4 regions of the Paenibacillus sp. FSL H8-0282 genome follow, and region 3 is predicted to be linked to each of the others. Evidence: riboswitches for the same ligand, from Rfam matches in the RefSeq annotation. Region 3 holds a riboswitch; each other region holds the start of a gene.

What was found. A riboswitch is a leader RNA that binds a small molecule or an ion and turns the genes downstream of it on or off. The one in region 3 is predicted to bind cobalamin.
Region 1: it holds a riboswitch for cobalamin, as region 3 does, so the genes downstream of both, NST94_RS04580 (DUF4430 domain-containing protein) here and NST94_RS03900 (S-layer homology domain-containing protein) in region 3, are expected to answer to the same signal.
Region 2: it holds a riboswitch for cobalamin, as region 3 does, so the genes downstream of both, metE (5-methyltetrahydropteroyltriglutamate--homocysteine S-methyltransferase) here and NST94_RS03900 (S-layer homology domain-containing protein) in region 3, are expected to answer to the same signal.
Region 4: it holds a riboswitch for cobalamin, as region 3 does, so the genes downstream of both, NST94_RS02370 (anaerobic ribonucleoside triphosphate reductase) here and NST94_RS03900 (S-layer homology domain-containing protein) in region 3, are expected to answer to the same signal.

What each region holds. Positions count from the first base shown of each region.
Region 1 covers NZ_CP150146.1:1,069,569-1,072,781, forward strand. The annotation lists gene NST94_RS04575 (glycosyltransferase) at 1-734, shown strand, start outside; cobalamin riboswitch at 858-1,061, shown strand; gene NST94_RS04580 (DUF4430 domain-containing protein) at 1,231-3,213, shown strand, end outside.
Region 2 covers NZ_CP150146.1:4,926,755-4,929,967, reverse strand. The annotation lists gene NST94_RS21400 (DedA family protein) at 1-113, shown strand, start outside; gene NST94_RS21395 (undecaprenyl-diphosphate phosphatase) at 164-1,024, shown strand; cobalamin riboswitch at 1,124-1,330, shown strand; gene metE (5-methyltetrahydropteroyltriglutamate--homocysteine S-methyltransferase) at 1,485-3,213, shown strand, end outside.
Region 3 covers NZ_CP150146.1:898,899-902,111, reverse strand. The annotation lists gene NST94_RS03900 (S-layer homology domain-containing protein) at 1-1,565, opposite strand, end outside; cobalamin riboswitch at 1,728-1,929, opposite strand; gene NST94_RS03895 (cellulase family glycosylhydrolase) at 2,271-3,213, shown strand, end outside.
Region 4 covers NZ_CP150146.1:544,873-548,085, reverse strand. The annotation lists gene NST94_RS02385 (hypothetical protein) at 137-304, opposite strand; tRNA gene NST94_RS02380 (tRNA-Thr) at 539-610, opposite strand; gene NST94_RS02375 (MTH1187 family thiamine-binding protein) at 704-1,012, opposite strand; cobalamin riboswitch at 1,390-1,625, shown strand; gene NST94_RS02370 (anaerobic ribonucleoside triphosphate reductase) at 1,867-3,213, shown strand, end outside.

The sequences.
Region 1 (3,213 bases), 170 kb from region 3:
CGCTGGCGCGCTGGATCAGCCGCAGCCGATTTCGACTCTTAATCTCCGGCTCCATTACGGGTATTCTGGTGATTATTGCAATTATCGTATTCAGTATGCTGCGTCCGGATGATACGAAGACGGCTGTGCCGGGGACAAGCCCTGAGCCGACCCCTGTTCAGAGTGCAGGCAATATGCTGCCTCCAGCTTCAGTATACTTGAAGGATCAGAGCGTCGAAGGAGATAAGGGGAGCAGCATATTGGTGTTCACCTTCGCAAGTGCAGATGACTGTGTGCAGTTTCAACCGACTGAGATTAGTTTAATGTCTTCGTCTACAGAGATAGATAAAAGCTTTAAGGTCGCTGCCACGAATGGCACTTGTCCAGTGCCGTTAACGGATGGGACGGATGAGGGAAACACCGCTGACGAGTCAGATACCGCTAGCACTACTGGAGGAACAGCAGAAGGTGCAGATGCTACTAATGCTGTAGCTGATGCATCTCCGTCTCCTACGCCTTCCTCTGATACTGAGGACAGCACTGGGTTGCCTTCCGCAACAGCTGTGACTGAAGGTGAACAACCTTCCTATCAGGTTGAGGTTACATTGGAGCCTGGAGTGACAATTCTAGAGAAAAGTATGATCAAAGCCGGAAGATTTACACTGATCGTAGATCCCGACCCTAATATTCCACCAGCTTCTGATTCAAGTGCTGAACCCTCCCCGACTGCAAGTCCGGAAGGAACAGCAGAATAACAAGCTTTCTGAACAGCAATACCTACCGGGAGGTATTGCTGTTCATTTTTTTTGCTGCCCATACTTAGCTTTTCTATAGACATGCTATGTATTAATAGATATGATTATGGATGTCAAAATAAGATACTACATACTGGAAAAGGTGCAGACTCTATCAATCTAGTCGTCTGCTTAAAAGGGAAGTCCGGTGCAAGAGTCCGGCGCGGTCCCGCCACTGTATGTGCGGAGCGTTTCTTCTATAAACCACTGCCCCGAAGGTAGGGTGGGAAGGTGAAGAACAGCGATGAAGCATTAGCCAGGAGACCTGCCTTTTTCGTGAGCGTTTCTATTCTTCGTGGGGTAAGAATGTGGAACATATACAGATGGACTGTTGGCAGGAAGCAAGCGCCGCAGCCTCGATTTGTAATCTTCCCTGACCGCCCTCCAAAGGGGCGGTCTTTATGTTATGCGTCTTATTCCCGGCAGTACCCATTCTTATACAGAAAGAGGTTAAACAATGAAGAAAATCATGTCTTCCAAGTTTGTAGCACTTGGGCTGGCCTTATTCATGGTCATTTCAATTCTAGGAACATCTCTTGCTCCAGCAGGACAAATATTTGCAGAAGCGAGCGCTGGCGCCGGTCTGGAGGCAACTGCTGCGGAGCGGATTAATGTTGCGGATGCGACTTATGCGGCTGCAGAATATCTCTTGAAAGGTGGCGTGCAATCGGATTGGCAAGCCATTGGATTAGCGCAAGCAGGGTACAAGCTGCCGGCTAGTTACCTTTCAGAGCTTGAGAAAAAAGTAAAGGATGCAGCTGGCGATTTCACCAATGTAACCGATTATGCTCGAATCGTGCTCGCAGTGAGAGCGATTGGTGCAGATCCTACTAGCTTTGCTGGTAACGGAACGACTCCTGGCTATAATCTGATTGAGAAAATTTATAATAATAGCAAGCTCAGTGAACAGACGCTTAATAATCCGGTATATGCTTTACTTGCGCTGGATTCTGGTAAATATAATATCCCAAGTGACGCGAAATGGACGGCGGATAAACTCCTTACGGAGATTCTCTCCAAACAGAATCCGGATGGGGGCTTTGCACTAACCTCAGGCGCAAGTGAGCCTGATATGACAGCGATAACCTTGACGGCTCTGGCGGCACATAAAAATAATCCCGAAGCCTACTTAGCAGGGCTACAAGCCGTAGCCTGGTTATCCGCAGCTCAAGATAGCCATGGGGGTTACGGTGACAGTGCTGAAAGTAGCGCACAAGCAATCCTTGGACTCACATCCTTCGGAGTTGATCCTAGTGGATTAGAATACACCAAAAACAAAGTGGATCTAATGGAGAACCTGCTTAGCTATCGTCTAGCTGATGGTAGCTTCACCCATAGCCGTGGTGGAAGCAGTAATATTCTGGCGACAGAGCAAGGGCTTCAGGCGCTGGTTGCCTATAATTTGCTGTATAAAGGAAGCAACAGTAAGCTATACGATTTTTCCAAATCCTCCATTCAGAGCTCACTCATCTACGCTCCAGTAACGATTGAGGGACCACAGGCCACGTTGGCACAAGGGTACGCCTATGCTGGCAACGCACTTGGAGCGTTAGAGAAGCTGGCGCTTCAAACGAACTTGCCGATCACGAATCCTTCGGGCAGTTATGTGACTGGCATCGGAAATATTGTTGCTGGAAGCTTTGGTGGTTATGACGGATGGATGTATGTTGTATCGCGTGACGGAAAATGGATTAATCCCGATGTAGGCATGAGTGATTTTGTACTTAAAGATTCAGATCAGGTACTGGTTTATTATGCCGGAGACGACACTAAGCTTGTGGATTCCGTTACGCTTTCCAAAGCAAATCTTAAAGAGGGCGATTCTTTTACCGTCACTGTAACTAGTAAGACGTGGAAATGGGACGCTGCTACGAATACTTCCTCTCCTGTAACTGCAAAAGCTGCGGGTGTTCAGGTCCAAATTGGAGCTCACAAGGTAACGACGAATGCTAAAGGTGAGGCCGTATTCTCAGGAAATATGCCCGCAGGTGACTATACACTGACTGTAACTGGCTACCGTGAAGGTAAAGCCCCAACGATTGCTAAATATACAAAAGCTCTAAAGGTGATTTCTAAGAATGTAACAGCTTCGCTTACCGTTGAAGGCCCGGAAGGGTTGATTAGTGAGGGGACTTTAAAAGCCTCCAATGCCCTTGAAGCGTTGCAACAACTAGGGTCTACCGATGATTTTAAAGTAGATATCACCAAATCGTCTTATGGCAACTTTGTATCAGGTATCCATGGAGTTTCGCAAGGTACTTACGACGGATGGTGGAGCTTCGTGGTATCACGCGGCGGGGAGTGGATATATCCAAGTGTGGGTATGGATGCGTTCGAACTACAGGAATCCGATCGTGTGCTTGTCTATTATGCAGGAGAAAATACACAGGTTGTAGATTCTGTGGTGCTTTCCCCATCACAGCCAAAAGCTAATGAAGCT
Region 2 (3,213 bases), 2.8 Mb from region 3:
TGTACATGGATGTGTACTCCAATGTAGTCTATGTACTAATTGCTGGCGGATTAGTTATCCTTGGGTTTCTGTACTTCCGCAAACGCAGCCGGAGAATGAACACTGAGGGCTAAGCGGGTAGAGGACTGATAATAGAAATGACTATTAAAAAGGAGGGAAACACATGGAGCTATTAACGATTATTAAAGCCATTATTTTGGGGCTTGTTGAAGGTTTAACCGAATTTGCTCCAGTATCCTCCACGGGTCATATGATTATTGTTGATGATATGTGGCTGAAATCACAGGAGTTATTTGGACAATATACGGCAAATACCTTCAAAGTAGTTATTCAACTGGGTTCAATATTAGCGGTTGTTGTGATTTTTAGAAATCGGTTCATTGATTTGTTAGGCTTAAAGCGTTTCAGCCGTAAGCAGTTGGATCCTGTAACAGAGGAGCTACCGCAGTTGGAGCAGAGCGGGCACCTCAAGCTGACTCAGGTTCTGGTAGGGTTAGTGCCTGCAGGTGTGTTAGGTGTTCTGTTTAATGATTATATTGATGAGCATTTATTCTCTACCTCAACGGTGTTAATTGGTCTAGTGATAGGGGCTGTATTAATGATTATTGCCGATCTGTTTGGGCCGAAGAAGGTCAGAACTGAGAGTGTAGATCAGATTACATACAAACAGGCACTTGGTGTAGGTCTTGTACAGTGTTTTTCGTTATGGCCTGGATTTTCACGCTCGGGCTCGACGATTTCTGGTGGCGTACTCCTCGGGATGAGCCATCGTGCCGCTGCTGATTTTACGTTTATTATGGCAGTACCCATCATGGCAGGTGCCAGTCTGTTGTCACTGATGAAAAACTGGCAATATTTCACCATGGATGCATTGCCGTTTTTTATCGCAGGCTTTATTAGTGCCTTCCTATTTGCGCTGTTATCGATGCGATTCTTCTTAAAACTGATCAATCGTATCAAGCTCTTACCGTTTGCTATATACCGTATAATTCTTGCTGCTGTAGTATATTTCGTATTTTTCTAAGTCCGTTATAAGGAATCGATATAACAGAAGCCCCAGTAATCTATTGCAGATTGCTGGGGCTTTCACGTATGATGACATCAGATTAAGACACTCAAATGATGAATGATATCGGAGACAGGTGCTGACCGGAAAATAGTAATTCGGTAGGCTTAATAGGGAAATTCGGTTCGAAGCCGATGCGGTCCCGCCACTGTAACGGAAGAATCTCGAGCAACAGAGGTCACTGGCAATTTACTTCTGCTGGGAAGACTGCTCAAGATGTTGACGCCGCTAGCCAGGAGACCTGCCTGTTTCAACAGCACTGCTTCACCTACGGAAGATAGGGAGGTGTTAGACGTTAACCATGGGTATATCATGGGCGTCTTTCCCTTTGACTTTTTTAGGGAAGGGCGCTCTTTTTTATAGGAAAGCAAGTAGCTTTGGAGTTTGAAATAAGAGATGGAAGAGGGAGTGTATCGAGATGACGAATAAAGTAAAAGTAAGTAATCTTGGATATCCGAGAATCGGAAAGAACCGCGAGTGGAAAAAGACACTGGAAGCCTACTGGCAGGGGAAAATAAATGAAGAGCAATTCCGCTCCGAAATGGCAGCAATTCAGCTGCAGCATTTGAAGACCCAGCAAGAGGCAGGAATTGAGCTTATTCCGGTGAATGATTTTACTTTTTATGACCATGTGTTGGATACGGCTGTTATGTTTGGAATTGTACCTCCACGGTACACGTATGATGGCGGCGACATCGGGCTTGATCTTTATTTTGCAATGGCCCGTGGTAATACTGAGGCTACTGCCTGTGAGATGACCAAATGGTTCAATACGAACTATCACTATATCGTTCCAGAGATCGGCACACAAACACCACGCCTGACTGAAAATAAACCTCTAGCGGCTTATCGTTTTGCTAAATTGCAGGCAGGGATTGAAGGTAAACCGGTACTTTTAGGTCTGTATACCTTCCTTAAGCTGTCCAAAGGTTACGCAGCGGCAGATATCGCCAAGATTGCTGCACGTTTTGTTCCAGTCTATGTTCAACTGCTACAGGAACTGAAGCAAGAAGGGGTAAGCTGGGTACAAATCGATGAGCCAGCGATTGTTACAGGCATAAGTAAAGAAGAATTAACACTGCTTAACTCGATATACACAGAAATTGCCGGCTCCGTGCCGGGCTTGAATATTATTTTACAGACGTATTTTGAAGCTGCTGAACCGTTGGAGGCACTGCTAGAGTTGCCTGTTCAAGGCTTGGGTCTTGACTTTGTGCACGATGGTGGAGCGAATCTGGCTTCTATCGAACGTCTTGGTTGGCCGAAGGACAAATGGCTGGGTGCCGGAATTATTGATGGACGGAACATCTGGCGTTCCGATTTAGACGCTAAGCTGCAACTGGTAGAAAAGCTCAGTGTTCATGTGCCGCTTGATCGTCTTATTCTTCAGCCTTCTTGCAGTCTGCTGCATGTCCCAGTCACCGTTCAAGGTGAGGTGAAGCTGAAGGCGACAGTTAAGAATGCGTTAGCTTTTGCCGATGAGAAGCTTGCAGAGCTTAGTCTGCTCGGAGCAGCCCTCGCAGATAAAGGAGAAGCTTCTAAAGCAGCGCTGGCCGCTAGTCGTGAAGCTATTGCAGCATTCCGCGCACTACCTGAGCGTGGCCGTAAGGATGTGGCGGAGCAAGTGCTTGCACTTGCAGCTTTGCCGGACCAACGCAGTTTGCCTTTTGCTGAACGCTTAAAGGTGCAGCAAGAGAAATGGCAGCTTCCACTTCTGCCAACCACTACAATTGGTAGCTTCCCGCAGACAGTAGAAGTGCGTCAGGCGAGATTGAAATGGCGTAAAGGGGTCTGGAATCAGGAGCGTTATGATGGATTTGTTCGTGAGCAGATCGCGGATGCAATTACCTTCCAAGAAAAGCTAGGTCTGGATGTTCTGGTCCACGGTGAGTTCGAGCGTACAGATATGGTGGAGTTTTTCGGAGAAAAGCTGGACGGATACTTGTTTACTAGTAATGGCTGGGTTCAATCCTACGGCTCCCGTTGCGTTAAGCCACCGGTGATCTACGCGGATGTTGCATTTATACAGCCTATGACTGTTAAAGAAAGTGTCTATGCACAATCGTTGACGAAGCTTCCGGTTAAAGGAATGTTGACGGGTCCTGTAACTATCCTCAATTGGTCATTTGTACGTGATGATCTCAGCC
Region 3 (3,213 bases):
AGAGCTTGCATCGCCATCGCAGTCATATCGACATCGGCTTTGGTTACGCCTAATGCCCAGCCACCAGCTTCTGCTGTACCTTTTTTAACCTCTTTATCTAAAATATACTGAACTAGTTTTTCTCTTGTGGTCTGTTCTGTAACTCCATCAACTACAGGGATCTCATAGTTATGGCTATCTAACGCGATCAGAGCAAAAATCGGACCATTATTGCCTTGCTTTTGGATATATTGATAATCAGCGAGTGCTTTTCTCAGATCATATCCCGCAACATTTGTGATATCTTTTCCGATAGAGGTAAGTCCTAATATTGCTCTGGAATTCTCTGTGCTTTTATTGGCGTCGAGTTTTCCATCCTCTTTAATGGTTGATGCTATTTTCGTAGCTACATTGTTGTAATAAAGATCGTAATAACCGTTAGGTACTGTATAGTTCGCCCGTGCCAGAGAAAGGATCGACCATTCTCCGCTGCCTGTTCCAAACGTTGGATTCTTTACAGTATTTAAAATATAAGCAAGGTTTTTATCTAACTGTTGTTTGACGGCAACTGTAGTTTCCAGTTTGTAAGTAACCTGATAAGTTACATTTGTTTTGTTTCCAGCTCCGTCAAGAGCCGTTACAGTAATTGCATTACTGCCTGAATTCAGAGTAGCTTTGTACTCCCCATTTGCAGGTGATAAAGTAACTCCATTCAGCTTCACTTCTGGAGTAATGTCACTATATACATTGTCTGTGACAGCTACTTTGAAGCTTATTTCTTTATTGGATACTTCCTGTTTATCTTGTATGCCACTTACTGTAATAACAGGGGGTTCTATGTCTAATGCATTATTAAGACCGACAAGCGCATGATCTACACTTATTTGAGAGCTTGCCATGTTTTCGAGCACGGAATAGGCTTCATAAACTGCCGATTGCACTACTGGTCTGTCCAAAATAGTTTCTTTATTAGGGGCACTGTTAATCTCGGCGATTTCCGCAGTTAAAGCATCCTTATTGGCAAGTTGAACTGGGATTTCCCCCCAGCCGCCAAGATCAGAACCATAGCCATAAGTGGTGAACTGAGTTCGAATGATGTCACCGTCTTGAGGCTTATAATCGGTCATCCCAAACGGAGGAAACACATTATTTACTGCATACATCCAACCCGACATGGAGGTGTAGTCAAACTGACTTAACCAATCTGGGTCTGCTTTAGTGCCGACTGTATTCCCATCGGCTGAAATCATATCTAAAATATATTGTGGAATATTGACTTCACTTCTGCCACTATCTTTAACTTCTGATAAATAAAAACCACTATCTATATTTCCTAAATATCTATAATTGCCATCACCTAGCGCACGTGTTATTAAAGATGCGCCATTATCGCCTTCATAAATCGGAACTTTAATAGGTTCCTTAATATACCCTTGGCCTAAGGTGAATTTCTCTACGGATACAGATACATACCCTTTAAGGGTAGAGCTTGCTCCATCTGCTTGAGCCGGGATTACACTTGTAGAGAATGTCGTAATAAATACAGCTACAATAAGTAACCACGCTAAAAACTTATTTTTCTTCATTTTTCCATAACCCTTCCCTTCATACCTATGATAAAAAACAGAATAAACTTTCTCATAACCACAAAAAAACCACTCAACATAAACGTCAAGAGGTTAAGATAGTGAACCACGATAATAGCTGGCAAACACTATTCAAGCACCTCTCTATCGATCGTAGAGTTTGATGGTGTAACAGAAAAAGGCAGATATTCTGGCTCAAGTATCATCACCCTTGCTGCCTTCCCAGTTTCCCAGTGGCATTTTGCAAGGACTCCTCTTTCACAGCGGCGGGACCGCGCGGGATTCACACCCGCTTTCCATTTAACCAATCTATGATTGTACTTCCGCAACATTCATAGTTGGCACCTATTTCTAATTTTAAATTTTCATGCTTCATCATAACTAATATATATGCTTTTGTCATGTTATATTTCTTTTTTGTATAACGGGCAGCTAGAGATAATCCTATTGAATAACCAATTTCTACGAGTAGGGTTATTCAAATAATTTCTTTATCCAACTGTGGGGCAAATTAATTTAAATCACTAATTCTTATATGAATTTACCACAAATTAGTAAGGTACTCGCTAAGTGTATTCTATGTTAGGGTATATTCAGAAAGCGTTTACAAAATAAAACTGGAGGTGTTTGCGTTCATTTAACCACCAAGTACAGCGTCAAAGCCAGGTCCAAGCATCCTAAATTTATCTCACAAAGGAGAATTCAATGACTACGCGAATCCAGAAATCCTTCTTATCATTGACACTTGTCACCGCTCTTCTGCTCTCTCTGTTCTCATCCATGGCCGCAGCTGCAACTAAGGACGAGCAACAAGCTAAGGCAGCGCCAAAGAGTAAGATCCAATCCTATGTAGACGAAATGCAGCCCGGATGGAACCTTGGCAATACTTTAGATGCTACAGGTGAGGATGAAACCTCCTGGGGCAATCCACGTGTGACCCAAGATCTTATTAAAAAGATCGCCGCTCAAGGCTATAAAAGCATTCGGATTCCTGTGACCTGGGATACTCACATGGGTGCGGCACCAGACTATACCCTAGAAAAGGCCTACCTCGACCGTGTGGAAGAAGTTGTCGGCTGGGCACTGGACGCCAAGCTTTATGTCATGATTAATGTCCACCATGATTCCTGGCTATGGGTAAGCCATATGGAAGAAAAACACGATGAAACGCTGGCACGTTATAATGCAGCTTGGACTCAAATTGCCGATCGCTTCAAGGACAAATCCGATAAGCTGATGTTCGAGAGCATAAATGAACCTCGGTTCACCGATGGTGGAAGCACAGACGAAGCAAAAATGGAGCAAATGCTTACTGAACTTAATAACTCTTTCTATCAAATCGTGCGGAAATCCGGTGGGAAAAACGACCTCCGCCCACTTGTATTACCTTCATTAGAGTCTTCACCTACGCAAACAAGAATGGATCATCTCTATAAGACGATTACGGCTCTGAACGATCCAAATATTATTGCGACCGTTCACTTCTATGGCTTCTGGCCGTTTAGTGTGAACATTGCCGGCTACACCACATTTGAAAAAGATACAAAAAATGATATCACTCAAACTTTTGATAACGTTTACAATACATTTGTACCTAAAGGCATCCCTGTCATCGTCGGCGAATTTGGTTTATTAGGTTTCGATAAAG
Region 4 (3,213 bases), 350 kb from region 3:
CGAAAAGTATCTGTACTAAGACACCTTGTGGTGTCTTTTTTTATTTTTATAGTAATTACCATCTAACCGATCTGCCCCCGCAAGAGAAAAGCAGCTTATGATGCTCCTCCTCCACCATTCTTCATTCTGATTGCTGTCAGCTTGCGCCACACCTTCCGTCTGCTCGACAGTGACCACTAGTCATACCGTTTTCATTAGCGATTTCGCGCCATGTCTTATCTTCCTTGATACGTTTCTCCAGAAGAACAGGGAACGGCATTGGCTGTCCATCATATTCGACTTCAGGAAAGATTAGGCCATTCATCAATAAATATCACCCTGGGTACTTATTCACATGTTCTCCCCAACTTGCAGGAAGCAGTGCCCCGATGTATCTGAGATTCTATTCTAGGAACCCGAAAAGAAGTGGAGAAAATTGACGAGACACCCACTTTACTCGGATAAAGGGTAGAAGAATGGAAGAAGTCAGGGGGATTTAACGAAAAATGGCACGGTCCCGGAATCCCGGAAAACCGCGCCATTGCGCCATTCTTAGATATGCTGGTGAAGGGAATTGAACCCCCGGCCTACGCATTACGAGTGCGTTGCTCTACCCCTGAGCTACACCAGCTTAACGCTGTTTTTCTGTCAAACAAAAAATATTATACAACTTCCAGCCAGAAACGCAAGCCTATCTCTCCCTGTTTTCCGCCCTTCTAAACTGCTAATCCACCTGTAGCTTACGCTCCACAGACTCTAACTTTCCACGGCTAGTAGAGGGTTTATCGCGGCGGTCGTCTATTTTAAGTGAGGTAGAGACACGTTCTGCACCTGCGTCAAAAGGAGACTCATGCAAAGCTTCTACCGCGGCAAAAATGCGTTGCAGAGGCCCTTCGATGATCGTCCCCATGGACGTAAGTTCATAAGTAATCCCTTCTACTGTCTTCAGCACCCGCTGCATATCCGCAACATAGCTGCTAAGACTGGTGCTGCCTGTTCCAATTGGAATAACTGTAACTTCAGCAATAGGCATGAGAATACCTCCTCGAAATTTTATAGTAGCTGTCTCCTTCCATTGTAACAATTCCACCGCTCTGTCACAAACTAAGCAAGATTATCCTCCCTTATCTCTTCTATTTCTTCTGATTACTCCAAAATATGACTTGGGCTAAGAGTATTTTCTCATGAGCAAATTCTAGGGTCATCTGCACTATATTTATGGACTCTTTGTGGCATCTTTTCGGACAATTTATGAATCATTTCGCATCTCCCTGTGGATCAATTGTGGATTACTTATGGACAGCCTGTGGATCATTTGTGGAGTACTTTTAAAGAACCCGCTCCCCGCGCGGGTTTTCTAAAAAACTGTTTACAAACACAACATCTTGGGTTATTTTTATCTAACGACAACAAAATATAGTGGAGACAGGCGCTTTGATCCTTAACCGGATTTAGAGCTTAATAGGGAAGCGCGGTGAGAATCCGCTGCGGTCCCGCCACTGTAACCGGATGGCCTTCTTAAGCTTCTGGGAAGCTTGAGAATCCACATCTCCCGGCAAATGCCACTGAGGGTTAGGAACACCCTTGGGAAGGCGCCGAGAGATCCCACGGAAGCCAGGAGACCTACCTGTTTCGACGACACCAACTATTGATGCCTGCGAGGAACAGGGATGGTGTCCGCATGCGGTCATCTACGTAGAGACCTCTGCAAATATCCGTGTGGATATTTACATAACGCATCGGGCATTTTCTGCCATCCTCGGGTAGGGGATGCTTTTTTTATGTAATCTGAACAAATATACGACTGCTTATAGCAGTCCAACTTCTTATGGATATATGGATTTGATGATAGATGTTTTTCTTTTATACTGAGAGGAGAGCTGTACAATGACGTTGTTGGAGAGACAATTTAATGGAGTAGAAAATGCACGGGAAGTTCTTTTAGAAGAGCTCATTGATTTAGGCCGGGATATTATCGACAGTCGGGATATGGACCTATTGCGCGAGAATGCCAATTTGAATGGAGAGAGTTTCTCCGGTAAAATGAGCAAGTTCGGCAGTGAATATTCAAAATGGTACGCCCGCAATTTTACGATGCCGCCACAGCTAGTGCAGGCTATTGATGACAATGTCGTCTATGTGCATGATCTGGATCAATATGCGATTGGAACGACGAACTGTATTTTTATCCCGTTTGATAAACTTCTCCGTGAAGGTTTCAATACCGGCAACGGCAGCGTTCGTCCTCCGAACTCAATAATGACAGCTATGTCTTTGGTAGCGATTATTTTCCAATCCCAGCAAAATGCTCAATATGGTGGTGTATCCGCCAATAAACTCGACTATGATCTGGCACCTTATGTAACCAAATCCTTCGCCAAGCTGTTCCGCAAGGGTCTGAATTATTTTGAAGAAGGACAAGCTGATGAATCTTTGGGCGAGATTACGATGAGCCGGACCGATCTGGCGGAGTTATATCCAAGAGCGTTCCGTTTTGCACTAAAGGAAACCGAAATCGAAACTCTGCAAGCGGCTGAAAGTATGGTACATAATCTGAATACCATGTCCAGCCGATCCGGTGGACAAATACCGTTTACCAGCATCAACTACGGTACTTGTACTTCACCAGAAGGTCAGCTTGTGATCAGTTCTCTGCTAACCGCAACTATGAACGGACTTGGCAGCGGAGAAACACCAGTGTTCCCGATTCAAATCTTCAAATGCAAGCAAGGAATCAATCAACAGCAAGGCGATCCTAACTATGAACTGTTCCTAAAAGCGGCTGAATGTTCTGCGCGCAGACTATATCCAAACTTCGCTAATCTGGACGCTCCGCTCAACTTGCAGTATTATGATCCAAGTGATCCTGATACGGAGTTCGCTACAATGGGCTGCCGAACCCGAGTGCTCGGTGACCGTTTTGGGCGTAATCATTGCTCTGGGAAGGGCAACCTTTCCTTTAATACACTGAATCTGGTTCGGCTAGGTCTGGCACACGGCACAGTAACAGGCAGACGTACCGTCGCAGACGAAGCTGGCTTCTATGAAGATCTAAATCATTACATGGATATTGCGCTGGAAGGACTTCTTCATCGCTTCCACATCCAAACCGCACAAAAAGCTAAAGCTTCCGATTTCATGATGCGAGAAGGCGTCTGGGAAGGCGGCGAACATCTTGCACCTGATGACACTGTAGGCGATCTGCTGAAGCATGGCAGTCTGTCTCTTGGCTTC